Siphonobacter curvatus: one gene and its partner. The protein of the gene in region 1 interacts with the protein of each later gene in a pairwise test. Links are inferred from orthologs where the notes say so. Each region holds a gene or a part of one and is shown on either strand. Other genes may lie near its edges.

What was found.
Region 2: the proteins of C5O19_RS24225 (region 1) and dnaE interact in binary tests that used the Escherichia coli proteins (3 or more experiments, as listed by UniProt). The link is inferred for Siphonobacter curvatus from one-to-one orthologs.

What each region holds. Positions count from the first base shown.
Region 1 is NZ_PTRA01000008.1:134,102-147,646, forward strand. Bases 425-3,345 are described here. They hold C5O19_RS24225 (DNA polymerase III subunit gamma/tau), read left to right. Parts: upstream 425-929; coding sequence 930-2,762; downstream 2,763-3,345. Other genes in these bases: C5O19_RS24220 (Uma2 family endonuclease), read left to right, coding at 425-789; C5O19_RS24230 (2-phosphosulfolactate phosphatase), read left to right, coding at 2,871-3,345. In the rest of the region: C5O19_RS26115 (hypothetical protein), read right to left, coding at 1-160; more of C5O19_RS24220, read left to right, coding at 166-424; more of C5O19_RS24230, read left to right, coding at 3,346-3,575; C5O19_RS24235 (hypothetical protein), read left to right, coding at 3,658-4,584; C5O19_RS24240 (hypothetical protein), read left to right, coding at 5,357-5,605; C5O19_RS24245 (LytR/AlgR family response regulator transcription factor), read right to left, coding at 5,704-6,414; C5O19_RS24250 (sensor histidine kinase), read right to left, coding at 6,419-7,495; C5O19_RS24255 (serine hydrolase domain-containing protein), read left to right, coding at 7,765-8,961; bla (class A beta-lactamase, subclass A2), read left to right, coding at 9,127-10,026; C5O19_RS24270 (VOC family protein), read left to right, coding at 10,659-11,063; C5O19_RS24280 (hypothetical protein), read left to right, coding at 11,980-12,279; C5O19_RS26565 (NAD(P)H-binding protein), read right to left, coding at 12,601-12,915. UniProt on the Escherichia coli protein: Part of the beta sliding clamp loading complex, which hydrolyzes ATP to load the beta clamp onto primed DNA to form the DNA replication pre-initiation complex.
Region 2 is NZ_PTRA01000001.1:3,683,147-3,700,177, reverse strand. What follows is about bases 7,550-11,726. They hold dnaE (DNA polymerase III subunit alpha), read left to right. Parts: upstream 7,550-7,923; coding sequence 7,924-11,526; downstream 11,527-11,726. Other genes in these bases: C5O19_RS15285 (beta propeller repeat protein), read right to left, coding at 7,550-7,622. Also shown: C5O19_RS15305 (SusC/RagA family TonB-linked outer membrane protein), read left to right, coding at 1-230; C5O19_RS15300 (SusD/RagB family nutrient-binding outer membrane lipoprotein), read left to right, coding at 267-1,907; C5O19_RS15295 (hypothetical protein), read left to right, coding at 1,924-2,505; putative type IX secretion system sortase PorU2, read right to left, coding at 2,717-5,935; more of C5O19_RS15285, read right to left, coding at 6,453-7,549; C5O19_RS15275 (SH3 domain-containing protein), read left to right, coding at 11,789-12,319; C5O19_RS15270 (DUF3761 domain-containing protein), read left to right, coding at 12,434-12,901; C5O19_RS26290 (family 43 glycosylhydrolase), read left to right, coding at 13,287-15,236; C5O19_RS15260 (BtrH N-terminal domain-containing protein), read right to left, coding at 15,422-16,402; C5O19_RS15255 (hypothetical protein), read right to left, coding at 16,469-16,873; C5O19_RS26165 (hypothetical protein), read right to left, coding at 16,955-17,031. UniProt on the Escherichia coli protein: DNA polymerase III is a complex, multichain enzyme responsible for most of the replicative synthesis in bacteria. This DNA polymerase also exhibits 3' to 5' exonuclease activity. The alpha chain is the DNA polymerase catalytic subunit.

The DNA of each region.
Region 1 (13,545 bases):
CCGGGAATTTTGGAATCGCCAAAGAAATGACTGGAAATGTTACGGGCATCGGGAAGCTCTGCTCGTTTATGCTAAACATTTGCAAGAGGGCAACGTCTAAGCGTAGGTAGCTGGCAAAAAATTTTTGAGTTACTTGTGTTCGTACTTCTAAATAAATCATGCATTATGGCTAACCTTCAGCGAACATTTATTAGTCAGGAAGAATACCTGCAAATCGAGCGTACCACAACCGTACGAAGCGAGTATTTCAACGGCCAGCTCCTGGCCATGAGTAGTTTGAATGAGCGAGTGGCCGACACCGTTAGCGTACACGATGCCATTCAGGCCAACCTGAGCCGGGCTATCCAAGAGCAGTTAAGCGAACGGGGAAGCGGGCATTGTTTCACGGACGATCAGCGAGTTTTCGTAGCCGACAAGAATTTCTACACGTATCCCGATTTGGCCATTACGGCGGGTGAACCCCAATTTTCGGACGATCAGGTCGATACGCTGCTGAACCCGACGGTATTGATTGAAGTTTCTTCGGCGGGTAGTAGTAATTACGACCGGGGGAGTAAGTTTGAAAACTACCGGAGTCTCGAAAGTCTGCAGGAATATCTGGTGGTGGATTCCCGTCGCATCTATGCCGAGCTATGGCGAAAAAATGAGTCGCAGCACTGGGCTCTGGTACTACAGGCTGAGCACGGTTCGGATATGGTGCACCTGCAATCGATTGATGCGTATCTGCTGATCGATGACGTGTACAACCAGATTGAAAATTTACCGGAAGAAGAATTTACGATCCGGTAATCCTTTTTTCGTAACGCTTTGAGGAACAGAAGGACGGCGGCAAATCTTCGCAAAAAACGGAGCCTTGTCGCCGCTTTTTTTGAGGAACAAGCTGGCCCTTTCCCGAAGGACAAACGAAAATCCGTTCGTAACTTCACGGCATGGAAGATAAGCAGTTTGTGGTTTCGGCACGGAAGTATCGTCCGGTGACATTCGATTCGGTAGTGGGACAGTCGCACATTACAACGACGCTCAAAAACGCCATTCGAACCCATCACCTGGCTCAGGCCTTTTTGTTTTGCGGTCCACGGGGCGTAGGCAAGACGACCTGTGCCCGTATTCTGGCAAAAACGATCAATTGCCTTCGTCTGGACGATCACGTAGAACCCTGCGGGGAATGTGAAAACTGCGTGGCGTTTCAGAACAATGCTTCGCTGAACGTACACGAATTGGATGCGGCCTCCAACAACTCCGTCGAAGACATTCGGAACCTGATCGATCAGGTACGCTATCCGCCCCAGATGGGTAGTAAAAAAGTGTACATCATTGACGAGGTACACATGCTTTCGACGAGTGCCTTTAATGCGTTTCTAAAAACGTTGGAAGAGCCGCCGAGCTACGCCATTTTCATTCTGGCGACGACGGAGAAACACAAAATTCTGCCCACGATTCTGAGTCGTTGTCAGATTTTTGATTTCAACCGGATTCAGATCAAGGATATGGCCGATCACTTGGCCTCGATCGCTCAGCAAGAAGACATTATAGCGGAGTACGATGCTCTGGAGCTGATCGCTCAGAAAGCCGACGGTGGGTTAAGGGACGCTTTGTCGATGTTCGATTTGAACGTTACCTTTTCTAAGGATGGTCAGATTCATTACCACGATGTATTGAATAACCTGCACATTCTGGACTACGATTATTACTTCCGCCTGACTGATGCTTTGTTGGCAGGAAGTGTACCCCAGACCTGGCTCCTGTTCGACGAAATTCTGCGAAAAGGCTTCGACGGACACCAGTTTGTGGTCGGGTTAATCGAGCATTTCCGAAATCTGATGGTCTGTAAAGATCCATCGACGGTACGCTTATTACAAGTTTCTGAATCGGTCCAGAATCGTTACCTCGAACAATCGGCGAAAACCTCGCTGTCGTTCCTACTATCGGCGATGAGCCTGGGCAGTCAGTGCGACATCAATTACAAACAGGCGAAACAGCAACGGCTGCACGTTGAGATTACGCTTTCGAAGATGGCTCACCTGCCTTCCGTACTCAATCTGGCCGGGTTGCCTACGCAGTCCGATACGGAAGAAGCCGAAAAAAAAAAGTCAACTGAACCCGTAACGTCACCCGTAGTTAGCCAAACGGCCGTTACTCCTCCCCCGGTTGTTACGCCGGTCCTTCCTGCTGTCGTAGCAGAAACGCCTGCACCTGAGCCAACCCCTGTGGTTGCTCCCGTAATAGCTCCACCCGTGGTGGCAGAAGTGCCTGCGGAGCCGGTTACGCCTCCACCGCCTGCTCGCCCAGTCAAAGCGATGAACGGTAGTTCCCGGTTGAAGGTGACCATTGACCTGAATAATTTCGAGGAGAAATCAGAAGCTTCTTCGGAACAGAAAGAGGCCATTATTCAACTTCGACAGCCGTATACGGAAGAAGACCTCCACAAGGCCTGGGCAGAATTCGTAGAAATTCGTCGGGGAAAAGGCTCGATGACGGAAGTGGTTATGCTGGATCGTGTTTTCACCCTGGAAGGGCACGTTATTCAGTTAGGGCTGGACAATCCGGTACAACTGGAACTACTCAGCGATTTGAAAACGGACTTGCTGACGTACCTGCGGCAGACGCTAAAGAACGGTCAAATTCAAATTCACGGCTTTCTGGTTGAACATCAAACGAGTCGTCAGCCCTATACGCAGGCCGAAAAATTTAATTATCTCGCTGAGAAAAATCCCGCTCTGCTCGAATTAAAAAATAGTCTGGGATTGGATTTCGACTGGTAAAGTCTGGTTAATCCCGGTATTGTTAGCCAGATGTACCGCTTCCCTCCTAACATTCAGTATCTTTGCCGCCGCGAATTGGAGTAGATGACTCCGCGTGGCCCATCACGAATGAAACAAATAGACGTCTGCCTGACTCCCGAGTTGCTGTATCAGCACAAAATTGATAATGCTATTGTTGTGGTTGTGGATATTTTTCGGGCCACTTCCTGTATGGTTACTGGCTTCGCATATGGCGTACAATCGATTATTCCAGTGGCGAGTATCGATGAGTGTGTTAAACTACGCGATCAGGGCTACTACGCCGCTGCAGAACGCAACGGCATGACTCCCGATGGTTTCGATCTGGATAACTCTCCCTTCAGTTACATGAACGAAAAGTTTGTCGGTTCGACCATTGCCGTAACCACTACAAATGGTACGCTGGCTATTACTAAGTCGCGGGCTGCAGTGAAAGTGATGATTGGGTCATTTCTGAACCTGGAAGCATTAGCAGCCTATCTGCGAACGCAGCAGTACGACGTGCTGGTGCTATGTGCGGGCTGGAAAGGCAAACCCAACCTGGAAGATACCCTGTTTGCCGGAGCGTTGGTGAATCGGTTGCAGAATGACTTCATGATTTCCGAAGACGCCGCTATGATGGCTCAACGCTTGTACGTAGGAGCTCAAAATGATTTACTGGGCTTTGTCGCTAATTCTTCCCACGTACGCCGCCTGCACCGATTAGGCATTCACAAAGACATTTCGTATTGTCTACAACATGACTTGTATGATGTCCTGCCGGTTTTACGGGGCAATCAACTGGTACGGATGTAGTATTCTTATTTTTTTATACCGGACGCAGACAGAAGCTAGCTTCTGTCTGCGTTCTTGTTTCAAACCCCTTCTCCTGTCGTGTATGAGAAAATCCTTTTTATTATTAGTATTGAGCTTACTAGCCTTTACCAGCTTTGCTCAGCAAGTAAAAAAACGTAAGCCGGTCCGTAAGAAAGGAACGGTAACCGTAAAGGCTCCTGCCGCTTCGCAAACCGCTCTGGATGCTCATCCCTTGCAGGCTGGGCAGGCGTTTGCGTATGATGTAGTGAAAGGCACTTTGAGTAAAACAGATGCAGCAGATGCTGAGAAACGCTACGCGGATTCCTATACCCTGACCCTAAACGCCGGAGAGGAAGTACGGCTGGAAGTAGCTTCGGATTGGTACCGCGTTTCCTTTTCCCTGGAAACGCCCGATAAACAAGTAACGACTCAAACGGATCATGAAGAGTTTCCGGGCTTTAGTATCCAGAAACTGAAATATACAGTACCCGCGTCTGGTACGTACACGTTGCGAATCTCCTCAACCGATCCGAACCAGACGGGAGATTATCTGATCCGAAAATACCTGCTTCCGTCGGAATCTGTCTTACCCGCAGAAACGGCGAGTTTCTGTGATCGGATTCACTTTTTGCTAGCCCAGCACCAAGATCATTTTTCGCGGATTAAAGGAAAGAAAACTCGTACGGATAAGAAAGCGGGCATAACGGAACATTACCAGACCGCCTTTGCCTTTCTACCCGGAAAGCCTTCCGAAATTTTATTGGAAACCGAACAGGAAAAAATGAAGTATCAAACGATTCTGGCAGAATTTCCTACGAAAGAACAGGCTTTGCAAGTCCACAAAGAATATATACAGCAAATGAAAACGTGCCTGGATGGCTGGCAAAGTGATGAATTCTCGGGTGAAAAATTTCAGGAATTCAGTATGTCGAGTTATACCGACTTTTTAACCCTAACGTTAAGAGAAGCAGGAAAGAAAAAATATCAGGTTGTACTGGGCTTGGACTAGAGGAGAATTTTGTAAAAGAAAAGCCCTAGTTAGAAGGTTAATAGGAAAATATATTCAAAAAAATACTCTTTTTTACTAACAAATGGTAATAAAATGAAAATAGGGAGGAATAATCCTGTTTTCAGGCTATTCTCTCCCTAACTTTGTCATTCACCGATTAAGTTAAAGGTGTGGGTTAATTCTTGAAAAACCGTTTGGCCTTGCCGGACGGTTTTTTTATTGCAAAGCATCTTGGACGGCGTGGAAGTCGTATGTGACTCCAGCCGCGATCCTTTCCAACGATGACACCTCTTCTAACGGGAGGTATGGGCCCCTGGTGAAGAGGCATGTGTTTGTGTATGACTTTCGAGTAAGCCGCCGATTACTCCCAGGACAATAGCCATAAGCAGTAAATAAATAATCTTTTTCATAACGGAAATAGAGCTACAGATTTTGCCCGTATAAAACAGACAAAGTCTATACGTATTAAAGGTGGGGTTAATTCATTTCCCGTAGCGGCTGGGAATAATGAATATCAGTTATTTACTTTTACAGAAACAGAGTCAATACTGAATGGTAACCGTTTCTAAGAGGGCAGGACGAATACGGATTACCTAACAAAGCACGCATGGAGGCTAAAAAATATTGTTACTATTCGTTATTTGGTATTATTTGCCCGATAAATGGATAAATTTTCTCGATAAATGGAATGCGTAAGCGATAAGGTGGTCGTCCTTTTTAGCTAGCATTTACAAGATCGTCTAAGCAGATTTACAGATAAACGTAACTCGTTATGATACGCAAATTCGAAGTAGGCGAAAAGGTAAAATGGTCTAAAGAGCTGGATATAATCCGGGAAGTATTAGAAAACCGCATGGATCAGGATATGGACCGGGAACTCATTGAAACGAGGGATCTTAGCAGTATTGAAATGACGCCTCGTCCCCGCGTATTTAAAGGAATGGTTCGTTGTGGCTGGAATGACTTACAGGGTAATTGGCAAAGTGGCGTATTTCATCAGGATGAACTTATTTCTGTATGAGGAAGCGATACGGTTATCCTTGATGAGTACCGCTTAAAACTACGCTATTTGTAAAAGAAACTTGCCCCTATCAACTCTGATGAAGGTTAGTTCGATTGCTAAGAATTAAGCTTGCTACTTTCCAGTAATTTATACACGTATTCCTTATAGCTTGCCCCAATCGGAATCTCGATTTTCCCCAGTTGAATCTCGCTGGCGGTATAAGAACTGATCTTATCGGTGTTGATGATAAACGATCGATGTACCCGTAAAAAAGACCTACTCTTTATTTCTGATTCCATGGCCCCAATTTTGTACTTGGCCGTGATGGTATGATCGGGCATGTGAAAGACTAAATAATCCTTAACACTTTCAATGAACAGAATCTGATCTAAGGGCAAACGGTGGATTTTACCCGCAGCACGTACATGCAAAAATGACTGACTGGCTACGGATTCAACCGGATTGACCACTGCTATACGTCTCAGGTAACGGTCTATTGCGTTGATGAATCGATTGAAAGTGATAGGTTTTAGCAAATAGTCCACTACATCCAGGTCATATCCGTCCAGTGCATATTCCCGATAGGCAGTCGTAATAATCACGGCAGGCGGATTTTTTAAGGCTCGGAGAAACTCCAGTCCCGTAAGTTTAGGCATATTAATGTCCAAGAACAAAAGATCCACGGGTGTTGACCGAAGTACCTCCAGGGCTTTAACCGCATTGGGACAGCTGGCTACTACTTCAAAGCTATCCAGATGAGATAAGTGGTTTTTGATTAGGTTGATGGCCAAGGGTTCGTCATCCACCAGAAGACATCGTACTTTCATAGGCTTAGCAATAGTTCCTCAAATTGATTTGTAGCGTAACGTCGAAGTGATTATGCTCGGCTGAAACCAGCAGGCTATGGTCATCCTTATAGACTAACGTCAACTGCTTCCGAATATTCGCCAGTCCAATTCGATCACCGTAAGTTTGGCCCGGCTCCGCTACAAAATCATTGGTAATTTTGAAACGAAAGATTTGATCGCTGAGATCAAGTGCAATATCAATTACCGGATTTTCTAGGTCATCGCTTGTGCCATGCTTAAATGCATTTTCAACCAGAGATAACAGGATCAGCGGTGTAATACGGGCATCTTGGTCGATATAATGAGTAAAGTTGATCCGAAGCCGCTCATCATACCTTAATTTTTCCAGAGCAAGGTAATTTTTAATAAGATTAATCTCTCCGGAAATGGGTACAAATGGCTGATTGCAGCGATACAGTACATGATCTAGTATTCCGGAAAGGTCTGCAATGGATTGAGAAGTTACGGGCGAATTAATCAGAGATAAGGAATAAATATTATTAAGCGTATTGAAAAGAAAATGAGGATTAAGCTGTGCTTTCAAGGCGTATAATTCGGCCTGAGCTTTTTCCTTTTCTAACACTAAACGTCGCTTTTGCCCGATGTACTGATCCTTCATTAACTTGGCAAAAGCGAAAATCCAGGCCATGGAAAAAGACAATGCGAAATAATGCATAACCAGCTTCGGAATATCCGTCATAATCTCCCCGATAGATTCCTGCTTAAAAGGAGGTGTCCTAATCAACGGTTCGACTAAATAAATGACGGCTATCCGGGATAGTACTGAAATTAGATAGCTTCCCGCAAGGAATAAAAGAGGGATCATGTAATAACGATCCGGATTAAGTAACTGAGGAATGATAAGATAGGCTACGAAATAGGAGGCAATCATGGTAACCGTTATGTAGTAACAATGCCGATAAAGAATTTTATCAAGCTCCTCAAACTCCTCGATATCGTAACGATTGAGGAAGATAACAGCAACTAACAGCCAGAATACGATATGGCTCAGCAATCGGTGCGACGAACTATACGCAATGATTTTATCCAGTAGCGACATGCCCAAAAGTAAGTTACTCGAATATAGCAATCAGCTTTCGGCGTTCAACAGAAAATAAGCGACGATGTATGCGGGAAAAGTAACGTCGGTGTGCTTCTATCAACCATTGAGGGTTATTCGTCGTCGTTTAGTCATCGTCTATAAGTACAGCGATTTTTAATACGCTCTCCGTGTTTTCTTTGTCAGCAATAGGTTGGATGGCCACCAGGTAAACGGTTTCCTACCTACGCTAGCTTCTGTGAAAAGAAATGAAATCTTCGAATTACCCCATGAAGTCCTTTCGATTGATCCTCAGCTCAGTACTTTTTCTGCTGTCTTTTGTGCCCGGAACGGGCCAAATTTCAAGTTCTCCATGGACGGCTCATGAGTTGGATTCACTGCTCGAAAAAAAGAGAAAGGAATCCGGGACAGTTGGTCTGGCTGCTGCCATCATCATTCACAGAAAAGTAGTATGGATGAAGGGCTATGGATATGCCGATCTTGAAAAAAAGACACCTTTTACGCCGCATACGGTTATTAACCTCGCTTCGATCAGCAAAACGTTCACCGGCGTTTGTATGATGAAGGCAATCGAAGATAAAAAGCTGTCTTTAGATGAGGATATTAATACTTATCTGCCTTTCAAAGTTATTAATCCTTATTATCCTACGCAGAAGATTACGCTCCGCAACCTGGGTACGCATACGTCAGGTATTACCGACCGAACACCCATTTACGACAGTACGTATTTCTACGGAGGAGATCACCCTACCCCACTGGGAGAATTTTTGAAAAGCTATTTTGATCCTCAGGGGAAGTTTTACGCGAAAGAAAACTTCTTGAACCATAAGCCGGGCTCTTACCGGGAATATTCCAATATAGCCGCTGCCCTAGCGGGCTATATCGTAGAGCAGGCCGTAGGGATGCCTTTGAATGAATACAGCAAACGGTGGATTTTCAAGCCCTTACGAATGAAACAGACCGCTTGGTTTCTTCGGGAAATCGATCCGGCCAGCCATTCCAAGCTGTACGATAACCAGACGGATACGTTAAAATTAATTCCCTGGTACGGGGAAGCTACGTATCCTGACGGGGGTGTCCGGAGTTCGGTAGCGGATTTGTCCCAATTTTTCATTGCCCTCTTGGGCGACGGCTCCTATCAGGGTAAACGAATCCTGCAAAAAACGAGCGTTGAGACCATGCAACGCTACCAGTTTACGCCGGAAAACAAGCCCGTTAATGTGGACCTGAGTAGACTGAATTCCGGAATATTCTGGGCTACCAAAGATAAAGCCACAAAAATTGGCCACGGCGGTACGGATCCCGGTGTAAAAACAGAAATGCTGGCGGATTTGACCAAAGATGTAGCCGTCATTCTCTTTAGCAATACCACGCTGACGGACAAAGCTCTTTTCAAGTACTACTTCGGAATCTACGAGGATCTTTGGACCTATGCCTACGCGTTAAAAGAAAAACAAAGACGATAAGAAGGAATCGCTAGACAGCATTACGCAGGCCTGCTGCCCCATAAGTCTCACCCCTCTAATTATCTACGGCTAGTTATCGTATTTACAGGGATTTTAGATATAAATAATTTATCTTTTCAATCGAATTCTCTTTCCATTCATTTTCTATCTTCATTCATTACACTGATGCGAATCCCCTTCTTACTAGTTTTTGGCTTATTCTTTACGCTGTCACAACTGCAGGCCCAGGTAAAGCCCTTGCAGACCCAAATTGAACAACTCCTCCAAGGCAAAAAAGCAACCGTTGGGGTGGGTATCTACGATTTTAATACCAAGCAGACCGTATTCCTCAATGGCGATACACACTTGCCGATGCAGAGTGTGTATAAGTTTCATGTGGCGTTAACTGTACTCAAGGAAGTCGATAAAGGACGGTTCAAACTTGATCAAAAGATGCACGTGAAAAAGAGTGACATCGTACCCGGTTTGCACAGTCCGATGGGAGAAGATCATCCGAACGCTGATATAGATCTGCCCTTGTCTGAGATCATCCGCTATATGGTCGCTGAGAGCGACGGCAGTGCCTGCGATTACCTCTTTAGGCTGCTGGGTGGCCCTACGAACGTCAATACCTTTATTCACCAGTTGGGTATTAAAGAAGTGGCTATTCGAGAGACAGAAGAAACCATGCAGGCGAAGGGAAACTGGGACGTTCAGTATACCAACTGGACCACACCGGCGGCGATGCTCGATCTACTGAAGTTATTTTATCAGCAAAAAATTCTTTCGAAGGGTAGTCATGATTTCTTATGGAAAGTAATGACCGGAACGGTTACGGGTGAAAATCGACTCAAGAAATTACTGCCTGCGGGTACCTTAGTGACTCACAAGACGGGCACCTCGGGTACGAACAAGGAAGGAATGATGGGTGCGGTTAATGATGTCGGCTTTATTGCCTTACCCAACGGCAAACACATCGCCATTAGTGTATTCGTAGCGAACTCAACGGAAGGCATTGACAAAAATGAACAAATCATAGCTGACATTGCTAAGTTGGCCTATGATCATTTTGCTAAATCGAAGTAGGGGTCAGGGCAAGTACAGCTTTTCTAGGAAAATCACTCTGACCGCTAGGTACAGGCTTTCAAAGCCTGTACCTAGCGGTGTTGCTTTAAAAGGGTCATTCCAACATTTAAAGCAACTTTAGGGTCTATACGCTAACCAATCACTCTGTACCTATGAGAACTTCCGTTTGGTTCGTCGGTTTGCTAGCCTTTACTCTAATCACCTGTTCAAAAGATAAAGCGGAAGTTCTCGGGCCCAGTAGGTGTGTGGCTGTTCAGTATAAGCTACCTTATTGCCCGGTCAGGGCTTCAATCGTTGACTTTCTAGAACCTCAGCCGGGCATGCCTAATCCATATCCCGAAAGGGGTAATGTGGTGTATGGAGCCGCAGTGCTTGATCTTCCAGACGAATTCAAAAAGACCGATACTATCTTCTATTTGACGTATCATTACGATCCTGTACGAGAGAAACGAGAAAATGCGGAGGCTATTGAATACTGTCCAATGAACATCGGTCTCGTCCTTTAATTGTTAGTGAATCAGCTTCCTGGCAACCGTGTCAATAAATACGGCTGCCAGTACTCTTTCTACTATGAAAGGGTACGTGTTAGTAGATACTCTCCGGTAGCTTGATACGTTTATGACTCCTCTGGTATGAACCAACGCATTGCTCACCTGACACTAGTGGTCCGCGATTACGATGAGGCCATTGACTTTTACACGCGTAAGCTAGGCTTCACCTTACTGGAAGATACGAAGCTAAGCGAGACCAAACGCTGGGTGATTGTAGCTCCCAAAGGCGATGGTTCCTGTGCTCTACTGCTAGCCAAAGCAGACGGTACCACTCAGGAAAGCCGTATTGGCAATCAAACCGGGGGACGCGTGTTTCTCTTCCTCTACACGGATGATTTCGAAAGGGATTATCGGGCATTCCAGCAAGCGGGTATCCGGTTCATTAGGCCCCCGAAAGAGGAAAATTACGGCAAGGTTGCTGTTTTTGAAGATGTATACGGCAACCGCTGGGATCTGCTTGAACCCAAGCAAACAAGCCTCAAATGAAGATAGGGAAGAGGCCAAGTCGTTTGCTAAGGGCTCCCGTTAGCCCATCAGAAGACCTCTCATCCCTTTGCCTGGTTAACCGCATTAGAAAGTGTATTAATTTGAGGTTCAAACGAATGAAACGATGACCTCGATTCTTACTTCCTGCTCGTACAACCCAGCTAGCCTCCAGCAGCGTTCTAATGATCAGTTATTGACCCGAAAAGCTAAAATGCAACAAATAAGTCTTCTTATGATCCTACTGGTAGCCATAATTGCTGGGTTGGCTTTTGTACTGGAATCCTACTTGGTAGCCGTGACCAGTTGGGCGATAATTCCGACCTTGATGGATTATACCAAAAAGCGTAAGGCCCTTTGGAAGGAGTTGCAAAATCGTAGCCTACGGAACTAGCTAGTAGAAAGGGCTTTTAGCAAACGAACTGGGAGAAAGAGGCCGACTGAACTGTCTTTTTAGGTACGTTTTACTAGTAATGTTCAGGAGGGTGTACGTTGTATAACGGTTGATTATACAACGTACACCCTCCTGAACATTACTTCCGAAACGGCATAAGAATCCATCACCAGCTAACAAAAGCTCGTAATAGGTTAGCCTCTTTTTGCTATAAGGCGGCTCGTAGCCGATTCAATTAATGCTAACACATTTTCGTAGGCCGTTAGCGACTCTAGGGGCTTATCGCGGGAAAATATCCGCTCCCAGGAAAAGCATTACGTAGGTTCTAGCTCTGATACTTATAAACTTTTTTACTTGACTGAGAATGGAATGTCTTACTAGTCTTTGTGACACCCGAAAGGCCCTATAGATAAATCTTTTATGAAAGCAATATTGAATTGAAGCATTTCAGAAGAGCAACCAAGCTTAGTAGAGTCGGGTTTATCTAGCTCTATCTTTGAGAGTGTATAACTAAACAATACCTCAATGGGACGTTTAAATCTGGCCTGTGATGCAGGCTCCTTGACTATTTTTGAACCCGGCCTCGAAGGGGTGCCCAGTGAAGTGGACTTTGTAGAGATTCAAGTAGAAGACTTTGAATTGTCTACTGATGCCGGATTGACCTTAAGCCTTATCGTGAACCGGGAAGATGAAGACGAAACCAGTGGTGAAATCGTAGCACATCTAGAAACGCCTCAAATCATCCACCTACGGAATTATTTGAACGCCTATTTACAGATACAGGGCCTAGAAAAAGGCCAAGCCTCTGAAGAGGATCAACTTTAACCTGAGTAGTACCAGCACGAAGATGAGAAAACGAAGGAAGCTCGGCGAATGCCGGGCTTTTTTCGTCTAGAAGGTTGCTTTGGAATACCTCAGAAGTGACGCAAGTATTCGTCAAACAAAATCTTCTCTGCCGTAAACGATGACGCCAGACGATGTCTCCCTAACCTTGATACGTTTTCCGAACGCTTCTCCCCCCTTCCACTTACTCGCAGATAGCCTTCTAAAGCACCGATATTACTTCGATCAATCAACCAGCAGCGGTACCAAAACGTAATGTCTTGCCGAGTTTCATGGACGCCCTATGCACTAATGACAATTAGTTTAAGTCAGCCGCAATCGTAAGAACCTTTTGAAGGGTGTTAGATAAGAAAGTCTCAGGGTTCGCAAAGAACTCCAGGGAAAGTCAGAGTATCTTGAAATATTAAGGGTACTTAGTACAGCGTCACAACCTTGCATCGCATTCCTAAGAACTTCCGGATCAAGAACTTCACTTTCAAATACGATAAGAGTAGAATGAATCAGCTTTAATTTTCGTTGCTTCCTCACCACCACATTGACCCAAATTCCTGCGTCCAGAATTTGTCTAAGGACTTCTCTCCCGGTTCGATCAGTGGCTCCTAGTAGTAATATTTTCATACGAAAAGGTGGAGGGGAGGAACACTTGTATTAATACACGTGAAGATAACTTTGATTTCTACTAAGCTATTGGGCCAGTGGTAAACTCATTTTTAATAGCAGCAAGCTCTCTTTCTTGTAACCTATCATAGGGTAGCGAAGGTCTAATGGGACTACTAGAGCCAAGGGCTATTCGCTTCGTTCATGGGTAACGGTTAGTGTATTCGCTTAATCAAAAAGCCCATCTGCCGTCGCAGATGGGCTTTATAAAGACCTATCTACCGTCGTAGGTAGGCCTTAGTAGACGTCATCGGTCGTCAAAGCCGCCACTCTTCTGACCGATTCAGTGATGTAAAATTGCCGGTTTATTGGCAATAGATAAGTACGTATTCGGATAAAGGAACGGTTTGCCGATGGACAGATTATTTTTCTACCTGGAAGGTCATTTACAGTGTTTTCTGCTTGTAATCAGACTATTAAAGCAGTATAGAGTTCCCGTTAATTGTATTGACGCTTATGGAGGCGTTCTGCATCTTCAGGCTAACAGCCCTACGCGAAAGTAGTATCTCATCTAACTAGAGCTGAAGTAAGACAAATCCCCGAAGTACGGAATTGTAAAAGCGATTATTATGACTCTTTATGGCAATATTG
Region 2 (17,031 bases), on another replicon or contig:
CTTCCCTGTCGTACCGACTGCCCAAACGCTGGTTTGAGAAGTTTTTCCTTAAAGGAGCTTCGCTGGCCTTTACGGGGAATAACCTCTGGTACCGGGCGATCCACTTCCCCAAGGGCCTCAATTTCGATACGGACAACCTGGGGTTGGGTGTCGGAAACGGCCTGGGTTTCGAATTCCTGACGGGGCCGAGTGCCCGCCGCCTGGGAGGAACCGTAAAACTGACCTTCTAGTCGATAACATTCATCGGAACTACCCCTTTCAGAACCATGATCAAGAAATTTAGTGTGGCCTTAATAGCGGCCCTGAGCCTCAGTGTAGGTTCCTGTAAGCTGGACTTACTAGACAATCCCAACGCGGTAACTACGTCTAATACGGATATTAATTATTTGCTGAATCAGATTCAGCTAAGTTACGCCAGTCATTTCAACCAAAGTAGCGATCCCGGCATGCGACTGACCCGTATGCTGAATCAGGGTTCCGCCATTTATGAAAATGCCGTTTCTCCAGCCTATTACGACGGCCTCTGGAACGTTTCGTACGCGACCCTGCTCACGGACATTAAAACCCTGATTCCGCTGGCGGAAAAATCGGAGCTTTATTTCCACGCCGGGGTGGCCCGGATCATGCGGGCTTCGGTGCTGGTGAATCTGGTGGATCTCTTCGGTGATGTACCGTATTCGGAAGCCATTGACCCGGTCAACTTTAATCCGAAGGTCGATGCCGGTGCTTCTGTATATACGGCGGCTCTGAAAGACCTCGACGACGCCATTGCCAATCTGGCGGCCACTTCGAAAAGTAGCCCCACCAGTGATCTGTATTTTTCGGGTAACAAGGATAGCTGGACGCGGACCGCTAATGCCCTCAAGCTGAAAATATACCTGAATCGTCGTCTGATAGACAAATCTGGCTCAACGGCTGGTATCAATGCCTTGATTGCGGAAGGAAAGCTTATTTCAACAACGGCTCAGAACTTCACCTTTAAATACGGCTCCAACCTAACCAATCCGGATACGCGACACCCGCGATATGGATACAGCAATACGGGGGCGGGTGATTACCAGTCTAACGCCTATATGGGGACAATGTATTATTCCAAAGGCTTTGTCGATCCCCGGATGCGTTATTACTTCTATCGCCAAACGACGAAGAATCCCACGGATGTCAATGCATTGCGGTGTATTACTAATGCCAAGCCTACGCATTATGCGGCTACGGATTACTTCTGCTTACCCACGGATGTGGGCTATTGGGGGCGGGATCACCTGAATAACGAAGGTATCCCACCGGATGGGTTATTGCGGACGGCTTTTGGACTGTATCCGGCGGGTGGTTTGTACGACAACAACGCCGGGACGGGTGTATTTCTGGGTGCTGGTGCGGGTGGTGCCGGCATTCAACCCATCCTGATGCGTTCATTCGTGGATTTCATGCTGGCTGAATCAGCCCTGACGCTGGGCACGACGGGATCGGCAAAATCGCTGTTACAGTCGGCTATTGAAAAGTCCATGACCGATGTGCGAAGCTTTGCTTTGAGTACTACGGAAGGGGGGAAGATTACAGCCTTTGAAACAGATAACAAGATTGTCTGGGCTGATGAAGTGAGCAAGTACGTTGCCAAAGTCATGGCCAGTTACGACGCGGCCACAACGGATGATGCTCGCCTCAACATCATTGCTACTGAATATTGGCTGGCTTTATACGGCAACGGCATCGAGGCCTACAACATGTATCGCCGTACGGGTAAACCCGCCAACCTGCAACCCGCACTGGATGCTAATCCGGGAACGTTCCCCCGTTCGCTGTACTATCCCACTTCCTACATCACGCGAAACGCCAATGCCAAGCAAAAGTCCAGTATTGGCCAACCCGTCTTCTGGGATACGAATCCAGCTAATTTGTTGAAATAATTAACTGCTAAAACCGATGATCTCTTTAAAATATATACTTGGATTTTCCCTGTTGATGCTGGCTCTGCTAGCCTGTAAAACGGAAATGATCGATCGACTGGATGCTGCTGATATGGAGAACGGAGGGTATGTGCGGACGGTGAGACCTTATCCGGTATTGTCGGGGACATTTTCGTTCAATAAAGCGGCCTTCGCCACAACCGCGATGCGTTTCACGGCCGAAGCCATTACGCCTGACAAAGGAGCCTTGTTTGCTTCGTACGATCTGACGGTGGCCTTTGTTGACAACACCAAAACCAATGGCGGAAATGCCTCGGTCAATGCCACTGCTTTGAAATCCATTCCAGCCTCGGCGTTCACGAAAAACGATACGACGGGCTATCCCCGCAGTATCATTTCGGTCAGTGCTACCGAAGCGATCACGGCCTTGAAGCTGCCGACGGATAGTGTCAATGCGGGGGATTACTTCGAGCTACGGGGCACCATGAAACTAACGACGGGGCAGAGCTTCTCTAGTACGAATTCTGGCGTTAACATTACGGGAGGTGCTTTTTATAGTTCTCCGTTTTATTACCGGGTGAACGTCGTTCAGAAGTAAAACACCAACGCTTTACCGCTGGGTAAGCGTTGGTAGACTGGTTCCGAAACACGGGTTAGATTGCATCGGTCGTTTCTAAATCAAATGGATTTTGAAAGGCTGTACTGAGCACGCTTCCAGGCCCGCACGGCAGTCGCCAGGACAAGTCTTCGCGTATAAAACAAGAGCCCCGCCGAACAGCGGGGCTCTTGTTCTGTGTGAAATAAAGCCCTTAGTGAGCTACGACAATCTTCTGCTTTTGAATGGCCGTACCGTCGTTGACTTGTAAGTGGTAGAGGCCATTGGTTAAACTCTGGGTAGGAATAGTAACCGTACCATTTTGAAGTTCGCCCTTCCACACCGCTTGTCCCATGGGGCTATACAGAACGGCTTTGACAGCAGTAGCCGTTCTGCCGGCATTTTCTTTAATACGGATGGTAACATCCGCATCCGCTGGACTTGGGTAGGCAACCAATCCATAGGTTGGAGCCAAGCTGAGAGCAATGATTTTGCTGTAATGATCCGGCTCTGAGGCTTCATCGATTTTCAGGCGATAATAGCTATTGCCAACCTGGAGTTTCGTATCGTAGAACGTATACAACGCTGAAGAAGTATTTTGCGAGGGCGTGAAGCCGATACTAAACCAGTTTTTCCCGTCTACACTTTTTTCTACGCCATAACCTACGATGTTTTTCTCGTCGGTTACTTTCCAGGATAGTACGCCTACGTTCTCGGGGATAGTAGTCACATCCATACCGGTAAAGTTTTTACCAGTACTGGATTCAACCTGTCCTCTGAAATAGATTAAACTAACGGGCAGCGGAGCATCAATCACGTAGTCAAAGCCTAATTGGTTGTTACTCTTCGTCACTTCATCAATGGTATTTTCTGCGTCAATCACGGCGTTGATTTGATTATTAGTAACCGCATTGGATGTATTCTTTACATCGAAATAAAGCGTATCACGATACCGGACTGGATTGAATGTAAGCGTGCCCAGGTCGGTGGTAGTACTCGCAGAACCGGTACTGGCCGTTCGTTTCAATGAAACTTTAACAGGAGAACCAGAGACGGTTCCTAGGTTACTAACGGCTACACCCAGCTTGAAATTTCCCGTTGAGGTACTTCCTGATTCTACAAACAGACTACCCGCGTCAAAAGCCAGATCAGGCTTAGTTAAGGGGAAGGGAACAATGGCCGGGTCACCCTGCAGGTTAAACTCCTGGGCGTGTCCTACGGTCATTTTATTGTTCGGGTTGTCCGATACGTAGCGAGTGGTCGTAGCTACCAGCACATCGCCAAATGATTTATTGAGGTACGTGGAGCTTGAAAGATTTTGGAACAGAAGGCTGGAATAGCGATCCAGATAACTCGGCCATCCCAAAAACGAAGAACCTAGGAATACGATAGCTCCCCGATCGGGTGTATTGACCCAGTTGGTACCAACGGTCTGAATATTGTCATTCGAGAAGATGTTCCCCGCTTCGCAGCCATTCACAAACATAATCGGGTATTTACCCTTGTTGTTGAAGTTGCTGTTCGTCGCCAATCCAATGTCAATGTCCGTATAGCCGGGACCCGAGTGACCGAAAAAGGTAATCATACTTAGTCCCGCATTCACTTCTTTTGAAACGTCAAAGAACTCTACATTCGCGGTGGTTTGCTTGGAAAGAATCTTCGGATTGCCGCCCAAAGGTGCGTTTTTAACGGTATTGGAATAATTAGCAGCAAAATTTCTAAACGTAGGAATTTCGTAGGAAAACTCACGCCCCCCACTCAGGTTCAGAAAATTCTTCCGCCACAGGGCTACGGGTTGACTTTCGTACTCTTTTACCTTGTTTAAATACGCGTATACTTCATCCGAAGTGGTCGTATTCAATCGACCCACTGAAAGTGCGGGTACGTTAGCTGGCTTGCCGTTGATTCCCATGACGAGCAGCCAATCCGAACCTGGCCAGCCGCCCGTAGGTACTAAGTTTACATCATTCATCGCCTCACTGGTGCCCAAAATGAGTCGGAAGTATTGCGGAGCAATAGCCTTTCCAATCAGAAATAAATGCTTCGCAGGTCCTGACTTAGCCATATAGTCAGCAAAACGGCGAATAGCCAAAGGACTATTTTCACCATAGTTAAACAGGTTGGAAATTAACTCCATATCTACTACTAGGGGCCGATAGCTACCACCCTGACTAGATGCCCGGTAAGTGGCATAGTCATTGGCTGCTTGTTGCAATGACTTATGGGTGAGGATAAGATAGTTATAGTCAGCCGGAGTAATGGAACGAAACGTAACTCGTTCAATTCTGGATACGTTACTTACTGATCGATTGACCCAGAGATTCCGCGTCTGCTGCGTATTGCCTACAACAGCTTCGAGTGTGCTGCCTGAAAGAGTACTCGTGATTCGCTGAATATTGTTTAAGTCCGTAACGTCATAGACTTGATCCTGGCCGGTAGCATTACTAAACTGGAACAGGGAAGTGCCTGAAGCATTGGGTCGTGAATGAATGGACTTACCGATAGTAACCTGATTTAAATCTAACGTTTGCGAATAATTCAATTTAAAGTAGACTACCGCATTAGAACCAGCTTTTGAAGTTACTCGTACTGCCGCATTCGTAGTACTTAGGTTTGCCCACTCCAAAGGCTTGGCGGTATTGCTCAACTGTACATTGGCAAACGAAACCGTAGTAACGGAAGAGTTGCCAACGCTAAGATCAATCTGGTGACTACCTTTATTTACTCCATAAAAAGAAGCTTCTAGGCTGGGAGCAGGGCCTTCTAGGTAGGGATTGCTAACCGCTAGCGAATAATCTCTCCCGTTTGTTACTTTAATATAAGTATCCAAATACCCTTTCCCGGCACTGAATTCACTCACAGAAATTCCTTGTTGGTAATCCTGAAAACCGTTTGAGGCATCAAAGGAGGCACCGACTTCAAACGTACTCTTATAAGCAGTCACACTCTGTTCCAGGTGATACTTTTCTGCCACTAGGCCACCTTTGGCAAGCGTAGAGCTAGCTACCCGTTTCCCTTTGGCTCCTTGACTGACGGTCAGGAAGTAATAAGAGTTATCCGTGAATAAACTCACGTAGGGGTTGGTTTGCGATTCCTTGGGTACGTACAGCTCAGCATCCCGAGAGCCGTCGTTACCTACCCCAAAGAACTCAATGTAATCGCTGCCATCCAATCTGCCATCACCTTCACCTGCAACGGTAATCGCTTGTTCAACGCCTCGTCTGAACACCTGAATCTGTTGAGGGTTGGCAGACAGATCAAAACCAGCGTTTTGTAACTCGGCGTAGGTGATCCGGTATATTCCTTTCTGAGTGACCGGAATTTTGAAATACGTTTGTTGGTAATTAATCCATTCATTACCACTCTGTTGGGCGAAGGATGGTTTCGTTACGCATAACAAAAGAAGAAAGAGTAAATAGTAAAGTTTTTTCATATAGATGAAAGATAAAGGGATACGCTACTAGATCAGAGAGTGGTTTTTATGGGTTTGGAGTGGGGAATTTGAATGAGTAAAAAGAGCTGTTTTCATGAAAATGAGTAAAATGACTGTCAACTATCAATTGAGCCAGGCTGTATTAACAATACTATCGATGTACTTTAAACTCTATATTCGCTAGAATGAGGTAAATGCAACAAACGCTTCTACAAATGTGGTGATATCTAACAGGTAAGTAATTGGCTTATAGTGAATAAAATTTTTGATACCCTCCTGGACTTTCCGACCGTTAACCATGGAAAGACGGAACAAGCCAAGTCTACCATTACCTAACGGTACGAGGTATAGGCTAAAAGTATAAAAAAAAATCTTATAGTTTGTTAAGAATGAGTTAAGTGGTAAAAATTTCGATGGATTGGTCAAAAGAAGGATGAAACGTCATTAAAAATAAATAAAAAATCCCTGAAAATAAGCATGAGTCTATTTCAGGGAAGTAAAACAGTACTAGGAAAGGTTAGGAGCGTCTGATCTTATAAACGCGGTAGGTTGACCATTCGGTACTAGTGACAGATAAGTATAAATAGCCAGTTTGGGCTTCTGTATGGCTTATGAGGTGGATGGCATAGCGGGAGCCATCGTACTCCAGGAACTTGTGCCAGTTAAGTCCGTCATCATCCGTATACATGATCAAACATTTCGTAGATCTCCCGATTCCGCAAAATAACGAAGCCCAGATTTCCGTATGGGTTGCCGTTTTTAGGTACGTCATATTCATAATCGGACACCGACGGTAAGGGTCTGGAATGATCAGACTCTGGTAGCGTTTCCCGTCAGTGGTGGAAACCAGGAAGTTAGTACCTCCCATATAGTCCGAACCTAAAAACATCCTTTTACTGCCATCAAGCATGGATGTATAGCCTCCTTTGAACAGGTGTAGATGAGTTACCATCTTCCAGCCCTGATTACGCTTGAACCGATTCAGTTGATCGTAGCAAGACAACGAAGAGTTAATCCACAGTTTCTTGTGGTTATCCCCGTCGGTCATGATCAGCGATTGTAGCAGCGTGCTGTACTTGAGTACGTGTACGTGTTTGTTAACCCCCCGTTCATGCAGTGAGCGTATCTGCTGCCAGGTTAGTCCTTGATCTTTTGAATGATAAAAATACGCCAGACTTTGCCACCGCGTTTGTTGCCAGATGGAACCGTATTCGCCAATGAACAATTCACCCGAAGGCAATTCGGCGATCCCGTTGTTGAACAGAAACCAGCTAATAGGACTGCTCAACTGGAGTACCCGCTGAAACGAAATGCCCTGGTTATTACTCCTGAAAATGCAGCCGCCCGAGGCGATCAAAATAACATTAGCCTGCGTAATGTAGAGACTTTTGATTTCTTCATCGAAGGTACTAACCACCTTAGCCTGCGTAGCACCGGCGGTTTTATGATAAAGCTGATGCTTTTCACGTTGCGAAACGCACCAGTACTCAAGGGAGGGCGTAATAAGGCAAAAAAGCCAGTCGGCAGAAGTTTCTTCTAGTTCGTGTAGAAGTGATTCCGGGTCGGAAGTCCGTTGAATGATTCCTTCTTCGATGACTGTATGAGGTGTACGAGAGCTAAAGGCAAGGTACTTTTTACGACGGTTAAGTTTTAGTACATGAGCCACTTCCCAAACAATAAAAGACATCAACTCCACCATTTTGCCAGTGTAATAAATATCCTTACAAAAGGAAAAGAGGTGCTTGCTTAAATGTATGGGATGTTTAAGCGACAATGAAGCATACTTGGATGATAAAGCCATGAATTTATATCAATATAGGTTCTAATAAGTGATATCTATTTAGTTATCCACCGGTATTGATATTGGTTATCACGCATGATTAAACTTTCACGGAAAAACGTCTCCCGCTGGAACCTAACTTGCCCTCCTACGTTTTTCATCGTATCTTCAAGTTTGATTTTGTTGTAGGATAGAGAGCCCCGTTACTATGCATTTTTCCCATCTTCACTGCCATACCAAATTTTCCCTGCTCGATGGTGCCGCTGACATTGGCGGTATGTTCAAGAAAGCCAAGGCGGACGGACATTCGGCAGTAGCCATTACCGACCACGGTAATATGTTCGGCGTGTTCAAATTCGTGGCCGAAGCCGGAAAACACGGGGTAAAACCTATTGTAGGCTGTGAATTTTACGTGGTACAGGATCGGCATGAGCGGAAGTTTACCAAGGAAAAGAAAGACGTTCGGTATCACCAGCTGATGCTGGCTAAGAATGAAACGGGCTACCGAAATCTGGTCAAACTCTGCTCGCTGGGCTTTATTGAAGGCATGTACGGCAAGTACCCTCGTATCGATAAAACCCTGATCGAGCAATACCACGAAGGCCTCATTGCCACGACCTGCTGTATTGGAGCCAGCGTACCGAAAGCCATTCTGCGGAAGGGCGAAGAGGAAGGTGAAAAGGAGTTTCTGTGGTGGTTGAATATCTTCGGCGAAGACTTCTACGTCGAACTGCAGGATCACGAAATCCCCGATCAGAAGCGGGTCAATGAGGTGCTACTCAAGTTTGCCCGCAAGCATAACGTAAAGGTGATTGTTTCCAACGATAGTCACTACGTAGATCAGCAGGATGCCAACGCCCACGACATTTTGCTGTGCGTCAACACCGGTGAAAAGCAGAGTACGCCCTCGGCCAAGGACTTCTCGGATGACGAGGCCATGCCCCGCGGCTCGCGGTTTGCCTTTTACAACGATCAGTTTTATTTCAAGACAAAGAACGAAATGTTGCAGGTCTGGGGACACATTCCCGAAGGCCTGGACAATACCCAGGAGATTGTCGATAAGTGTTTCGATCCGAAACTGAAGAAAGACATTCTGCTGCCCAACTTCCCCATTCCCAACGAATTCAAGGTACACGCCGATGATACCCTGAACCAGTGGGAATACCTGCGTCACCTGACGTTTGAAGGAGCCCGCCAACGCTACGAAACCATCTCGCCCGAAGCCGAGGAACGCCTCAACTTCGAGCTGCATACCATCAAAACGATGGGCTTCGCCGGGTACTTCCTGATTGTAATGGACTTCATCAAGGCGGGGCGCGACATTGGCGTATTCGTCGGACCGGGCCGGGGCTCGGCGGCGGGTTCAGCGGTGGCGTACTGCATCGGGATTACGAACATTGATCCGATTAAGTACAATCTGCTGTTCGAGCGTTTCCTGAACCCTGACCGGAAATCCATGCCCGATATTGATACGGACTTTGACGATGCCGGTCGTCAGAAAGTCATTGATTACGTCGTCGAAAAATACGGTCGTAATCAGGTAGCCCAGATTGTGAGTTACACGGGGATGAAAGCCAAATCGGCCATTAAAGACGTAGGCAGGGTACTGGATTTACCGCTGGATGAGACGAATATCCTGACTAAACTGATTCCGGAAAAACCCCTGGATCTGAACCTGCAACGCGTCCTGCTGGCTCCCATCGACGGACCCGGCGGCGTGAAGGATAAAGAAGGCTGGGGCGGCGAGGAGATTCAGAATATCCAGAAGTTGCGGGATACGATGAAATCCAATACCGTCGCCGGAAAGGTGCTAACCGAAGCCCTGAAACTGGAAGGTTCCGTTCGGGGTACGGGTATCCACGCGGCGGGGATCATCATTGCTCCGATGGATTTGACGGAGATTATTCCCGTGTGTACCTCGAAAGATTCGGACTGGTTTATTACCCAGTTTGAAGGGAAAGTAATTGAGGATGCCGGGGTAATCAAGATGGACTTTTTGGGATTGTCCACGCTGACGATCCTGAAAAACGCTCTGGCTCTGATTAAGCAAAACCACGGCGTTGAGATTGATCTGGATACCTTACCGCTGGATGACGCCAAGACCTACGAGCTATTCCAACGCGGTGAAACCTACGCGATCTTCCAGTACGAAAGTCCGGGGATGCAGAAGTACATGAAGGAACTAAAACCCACGCGGTTTGAGGACCTTATTGCCATGAACGCCCTGTACCGACCCGGCCCAATTCAGTACATTCCTGAATTTATTGATCGGAAACACGGACGTAAACCCGTTGTGTATGACCTTCCCGAAATGGAAGAATACCTGGCCGATACCTACGGAATCACGGTGTACCAGGAGCAGGTAATGTTGCTGTCGCAGAAACTGGCGGGCTTCTCCAAAGGGGACGCCGACGTACTGCGGAAGGCCATGGGTAAGAAAGACCGGGCGACGCTGGATAAGATGAAGGGCAAATTCATGGAAGGAGCCGTAGCCAAAGGCCTGGATGCCAAAAAACTCGAAAAGGTCTGGACCGACTGGGAAGCCTTCGCTCAGTACGCCTTCAACAAGTCGCATTCGACCTGTTACGCGTTCGTAGCCTACCAAACAGCCTACCTGAAGGCCCACTATCCGGAAGAGTACATGGCGGCCAACTTAACCAACGAGCTGGGCGACATCAAAAAGATTACGCTCTTCATGGAGGAAACCCGCCGGATGGGTCTCGACGTATTAGGCCCTGACGTGAACGAATCCATCAAGGAATTCAACGTTAATAAGAAGAAGCAGATTCGGTTTGGCCTGGGTGGAATCAAGGGTACGGGCGATGCGGCCGTGGATAGCATCATTCAGGAACGAAATGCCAATGGTCCGTACCAGGATATTTTTGATTTCGTTACGCGGATCAACCTGCGTACGGTGAACAAGAAAACGCTGGAATCGCTGGCCTACGCCGGTGCCTTCGACAGCTTTGGCATTAACCGGGCGGCGTTTTTTGCCGATACGGGAACGGGTACGTTTATTGAAACACTGATTCGATACGCCAACAAACACCACGAAGAAAAAGCCGCCGCTCAGGTGTCCCTTTTCGGAGCGATGAGTGGGGGCGGCGGAGCCAACATGATGGCTCCCCGCGTACCGTCGACGGAGCCCTGGGCCCGGATGATCGAACTCAACCAGGAACGCGATGTGATTGGCGTATACATTTCCGGTCACCCGCTGGATGAGTTCCGGATTGAGCTGGATAACTTCTGCGATATTACGCTCGACCGTTTCCGCGATTCGGAAGAGGAAAAAAACTGGTACAACCGCGACGTCCGCATTGCCGGAATCGTGACCAAGTATCAGGAACGATACGCCAAGAATGGTAATCCCTTCTGTCTGTTTACGATTGAAGATTACGCCGGAAGCATGGAACTGGCCCTGTTTGGCGACGATTACGTCAAAATGGGTCAGTATGTAGCCCAGGATCGTTTCCTGTACATTCGGGGAAAACTACAACCCAGCTGGCGGAACCAGGGCCAGTACGAGTTCAAGGCGACCCAGATTCAGCTTCTGCCCGAAGTACGGGAGAAGATGTGTAAGCAGTTGAGTCTGGAGATTAACTTACAGGAAGTCAGCGGCGAATTGGTAGCCAGTCTGAGCGAGTTGTTCAAGCAGAATCCGGGCACCTGTAACTTATTCGTGAAACTCAAAGACTCGGAAAGTCCGGTAGAAGTAACGCTGCAAAGTCGCTTTAATAAAATCAACGTTTCGAATGATTTGATTAAGGGGTTGGAGCAGTTGGTGGGAAAGAACAGTTTTCGGTTGAATTAAGTGTTTTTAGTATAAAGGAAAGACCCACTGGCTTTGGTTGGTGGGTCTTTTTGTTTAAGCTACTTTTTGATTGCTGTTCATTGTGTTGCTTAACCTAAACGCCTATAAAGCAAGGGATCCTCAAAAAGAGGAAAAAAATAAATTTTGGTTTTTGATAACCTTATGTTGTTGATATCTATACTCTATAAATGAACTGAATTCTTAAGAATATAATCTTATAAGGACTTTTGTACAAAACCCTCACTTTTACCTTAACATTTTTATGAAAGCATTTTCTCTTGTTTTTTATTTATCGTTCTTTTTTTTGACTACTAATGCACAGACACATGTCTCAAAAAGATGTGGCAGTTGTCATAAGCCAGTATCTGCAAATTCAAGAGTAGGCCAAAGATGCCCGCATTGTGGTGTCAAATGGGGCTATGAAAATGAATCCCGTAGTACAGACATACCAAACCGATCTAATAATACCACATATCCAAAATCTTTATCTGATTATATTGAAGAGGAAAAAAGAAAGTCAGATTATTATCCTTCTACAAATTATGATTACCCTTACAGTTCGGGTAGCTCTAGTTATAATTCCTCAGATTTTACATATGAACAATCAACCGTTGTAAGAAGAAGCAATCTACGCTCAGCTCCTTCAACAGATTCTGAGGTACTAGGGATACTTCCCAAAAATGCTAGTATAGTTATAACGAAATTTTTAAGCGATTGGGTTAAGGTAGAATATAGAGATTCTAATTTCAACCTGTATATCGGTTGGCTATACAGAAGTAACGTTGTATATTAATTAATTTCTGCCGTTTCACCGTTTTCACCGTTGTTGGTGTTTAGCGTAGCGTCACTAAACGGTGAAAACGGTGAACGTAATTCAAGATTACGAAGATTTTTATGCAAATAAATTATGAAAAAATATCTATTGCACCTTATACTTTTCGTTTGTTCACTAACAACTTTTGGGCAAAGTTATAAATACGCTTCGGCTAACTTAAATCTTAGAAGTGGACCTGATAGTTTTTATCCAGTACTTGCCATAATCCCAGCAGGTACTAGTGTAGAAATGGCTGAGAATTGTGATTGCAGTTGGATCAAAGTTCACTATCAAGGTAATATAGGATTTGTTAGCCTTAAATACCTTACGAATCAGCCATTAGTCAATAAGCAAGCCCCAACTACTTCAAAAGTCAGAGGAAAAGTAAGTTCAAATAAGAAATACTACACTAATTCTTCAGGAGAAAGAGTTCAATCTCCGACATATTATCATTCATTGCCCATAGGAGCAACTGCTTTATGTAGGGATGGAACCTACAGTTTTAGCCGAAGTAGAAGGGGTACTTGTTCACACCACGGAGGTGTGGCTAAATGGTTGTAAGGTTCAAGGCTTGTATCACAACTGTTCAAGATGCTGGGCTCTGTCGCCGTTGTTGGTGTTTAGCGTAGCGTCACCAACAACGGCAGGGGTGACGTTATACTAAATACTAACAGCGAAATTCTTACGATTGATAGCTCCGCAATGAGTATGAATCACTCGTTTCAACATACGAGTAGAGGATTCTCCAGAAATGCAGATTCGTCGTAAAGCAACGGATACCTAGCATCACCGCCCCAAGCTCCAGCAAAAGTGAGGCCCGCACTCCATGAGCCCAGATGAATGATGACAACTTCTCGGACAAGGAAATCTTTCACAGAAGCTTACATCTTTGCCTGAATAAAAACCCGGTAAACCTCTTTCTTTCGTATCATACTTAGCTTCTCAAATGATTTTACGTAACCGAGTACTGACTGTCCTCTTCGTCCTGCTAGGCAGTGTATCCGCTTTTACTCAAACCAAGAAGCATTCATCGCCTTTTGAAGGGTACCTATTTGCTTACTTCGAGGGGTCGGGTGACCCGCTTAAGCAGGAGCAATTACGCCTGGGCATCAGCAGGGATGCTATTCACTGGTATGCTTTAAACAATAATCAGCCTATACTTGCCTCCAGTGACATCTCGCAAACGGGTGGAATTCGGGATCCGCATTTGTTACGGGGGGAGGATGGACATACCTTTTACCTGACGGCGACCGATATGTTCGTCGGAAAAAATGGTTGGGGCAGCAATCCGGGGATTGTCCTGTTGCGATCCACTAATCTGGTGGATTGGACGCACCAAAGTATCGATTTAGCCAAAACCTATCCGCAGACGTTTGGGAAGGTACAATGGGTATGGGCTCCGCAAACCATTTATGATCCACAGGCCAAAAAGTATCTGATTTACTTCACCGTACGTTTCAAAGACGATGCCAAGCTTGATTTTTATTCCGCCTACGCTAATACGGATTTCACGGGCTTTGAAGCAGAGCCCAAACTGATGTTCCGGGCCAAGTACGGGGCTATTGACGGCGATATTGTATACAAAGACGGTACCTACCATCTCTTCTTCAAGGGGAATACCAAAGATGAGAACGGGAAAGAAATTAAAAATGGCATTCAACAGGCCACGTCGAAGTCGCTGAGCGGACCCTGGGTGGAGGATTTTAAGTACTTGGATGCGTATTCGGATAAAAAGATTGTAGTAGAAGGGTCCAGTGTCTTCAAACGCAATGATTCGGATGAGTATATCCTGATGTATGACCTGTACACCAACCTGCGGTATGAGTTTCAGCGGAGCACCGATTTGTACCAGTTTACGGATAAACCCGAGTCCTTTACCAAAAACTTTAATCCCCGGCACGGCAGTGTCATCGGCATTACCCGCGAAGAAGCCCGCCGCCTGCAGGCGAAATGGGGCGGGGTTCCCAACGACTTACTACAACCCGTCGAGGCTTCCGACCGCTACACCTTCACCTCCAAAGGAAACCCCATCATCACGCATGCGTATACGGCTGATCCGGCGGCTCTGGTGAAAGGGGATACCCTGTGGTTATTTGCGGGCCATGATTTCGCGGGTGGACAAAGTGGGTATAAAATGAAAGACTGGCTGGTGTATTCAACTACGGATCTACAAACGTGGACCCAGTATCCCGTGTCCTTACAAATAACGGATTTCCCCTGGGCGAAGAGTGGAGATGCGTACGCGGGTCAGGTCATTGAAAGAAACGGGAAATATTATTGGTACATCAGCACGAATTGGTCGGGTATTGGCGTAGCAGTAGCCGATCGACCGGAGGGCCCTTACAAAGATGCCTTGGGCAAACCCTTGCTTACCAACAAGGATTGTTTCGCCTCTTCCCATTCCTGGGCCTGTATTGACCCTACGGTGTATATCGATGCCAAGGATCAGGCCTGGCTTTTCTGGGGCAATCGCGAATGCTATTATGCCCGGCTCAAGAAAAATATGATTGAAATCGAAGGAGAAATTAAACGAGTTCAGTTCCCCGGTTTCGATTTTACAGAAGCTCCCTGGATTCACACACATAAAGGCAAATACTACCTGAGTTACGCGACGGGTTTCCCGGAGAAAATTGCGTATGCCGTGGCCGATGCAATCGAAGGTCCTTACGAATACAAAGGCATTCTCAATGAAATTGCCGGCAATAGTAATACCAACCACCAGGCGATTGTTCAGCATAAAGGGCAATGGTACTTCATCTATCACAACGGCGGTATTCAAACCGATGGCAGTAGCTTTAGCCGCTCGATATGCATTGATAAACTACAGTATAACAAAAACGGGACCTTGAAACGAGTCGTGATGACTAGCGAAGGCGTTACGAATACGTCTAAATGAGTTTTAAAAAACGATTACAGAAAGGATTAATAAGCCAAGCGACCTAAATCAATTATGACTTAGTAGGATCGATTTAGGTCGTTTGGCTTAAACGTAAATAATCTAATTACGTATCACGTAAAAGCAATGCTATAAACACCTCCGCTAAGGCCCATGACACAGTCACAAGCGAACAGGATGTTAGACTAAATTTCTGACAATTTTTGCATCACAGTCCTTTCTTTCGTTGAGAGTTGTACTAAAAGGCTAGTTGCTTGTTCAACATACGTTCGATCTTGGGTTTTACTGACTTGTAAAAACAAATTTGAAATTTCCGTCCAAGTGGTAGCAATGTCAATGAATTCTTCGTGTGCCTGTTTGAGGATGTCAAGTTTCAAGAGGTCGTAACTTTCTCGTAAAAAGTCTCTGTACAAATTTCTGAATAAAGCTCCCCCTGTTCCTGCTTTCTCCATAAGTATAGCACAGGCCTTAAATTCTTTTTCAATAGCATCACTTGTATCATACCATTCTTGTATTCCTTTGCTTGCTTTTAAAATTCCTTTGTAAGCGATATTATTGATGGGTGGATTTACATAATCAGTCGCATTAGCACGAATAGCGGTAAGAATGGTATTTTTTAGATCATAGCTTTCGCTGGTCTTGTTTAGCGTGTAATACAAGTTTTTCGAAGACATGGGTCCTTTTTCGTTTCTTGCTAGAGCTAAACTTTCCAAACTTGTTTTTACTTGTATACCTTGTTGTTGGGTATCTATCAAAAATGCTGTTTCAGGATCGTAATCATATATTGCAACATAGTGCCCTGCGAAATGAAATGGATTCGAGAAATATTCTAAATGATAACAATCCAGTTTTAGCCCAACCACTTTTCCGCTGTCGATCAGTTGTTTTACGTTAGTCCAAGCCTTTTGAGTGGAAGACGTTTCTTTACTTATTAATTCAAGATTTAAGTTTTTGGCAATATTTTGGGTCAGTAAATCAGTTTTAATTCGTCCTCCCATGAAAGGGAAGTCCATGGTTTTCATATTCCAAAAAATGAAACCAAGTCCTTGCCCTATCCCAAATAGCATGGGTTCAGAAAGCTCAATATCAAGTTGATACAATAAAGTCCCCGTTGCCGTTGTTTCACAATGTTGCCCGTAAAATGGTTTTAAATTTTCTATTCTCATTTTATAGTTTTCTAATCATTAACGCCTGCTTTTTATTCATTTCAAACGTATTTGACACGGAATTAACTAAAATAAAGGAACAATCTGACGCTCAATCATAGTAAATCTTTGGAAATGATTATAGATGGTTGGAACATCAAAATTAGGTTCTAAAACTAACCACCAAGTTCGGTTGTCCTTTTGTAAAGTTACAGCTGCTAGAAAATACATGGTCTTTATTTCCTCCAAAGTCTTTTCCTCTGAAGTATTCATATAAGACTGATGGATGAGCTGATAAAGTCTATCCATAATAGAAGCGTAGTCAAGAACGAAAGCTTCTAGGAGCTTAATCTGGGCAGATAAGTCCGCTTGAGCGTGATCCGTACCGATGCTTAGCTCGACTTGATGGGTGGGTGAAATATGGTCGACGACAGCCATCCATAACTGTTCACGCGGATGGTAATGGAATGTTCCGAAGGGTTCTATACGCATAGGGTAAGAGGGGTTAAACCCTATTTAATGCATGTGTAATGGATCTGACCATACCAGTGCTAGGGACTGAGTCAAAGCCATTTATTTAACGAAGTAATGAATTTCCAAATAGCGTTTACCGCTTTGTTTCGGCGTTGATCGTTCCAGGACATCCGTAG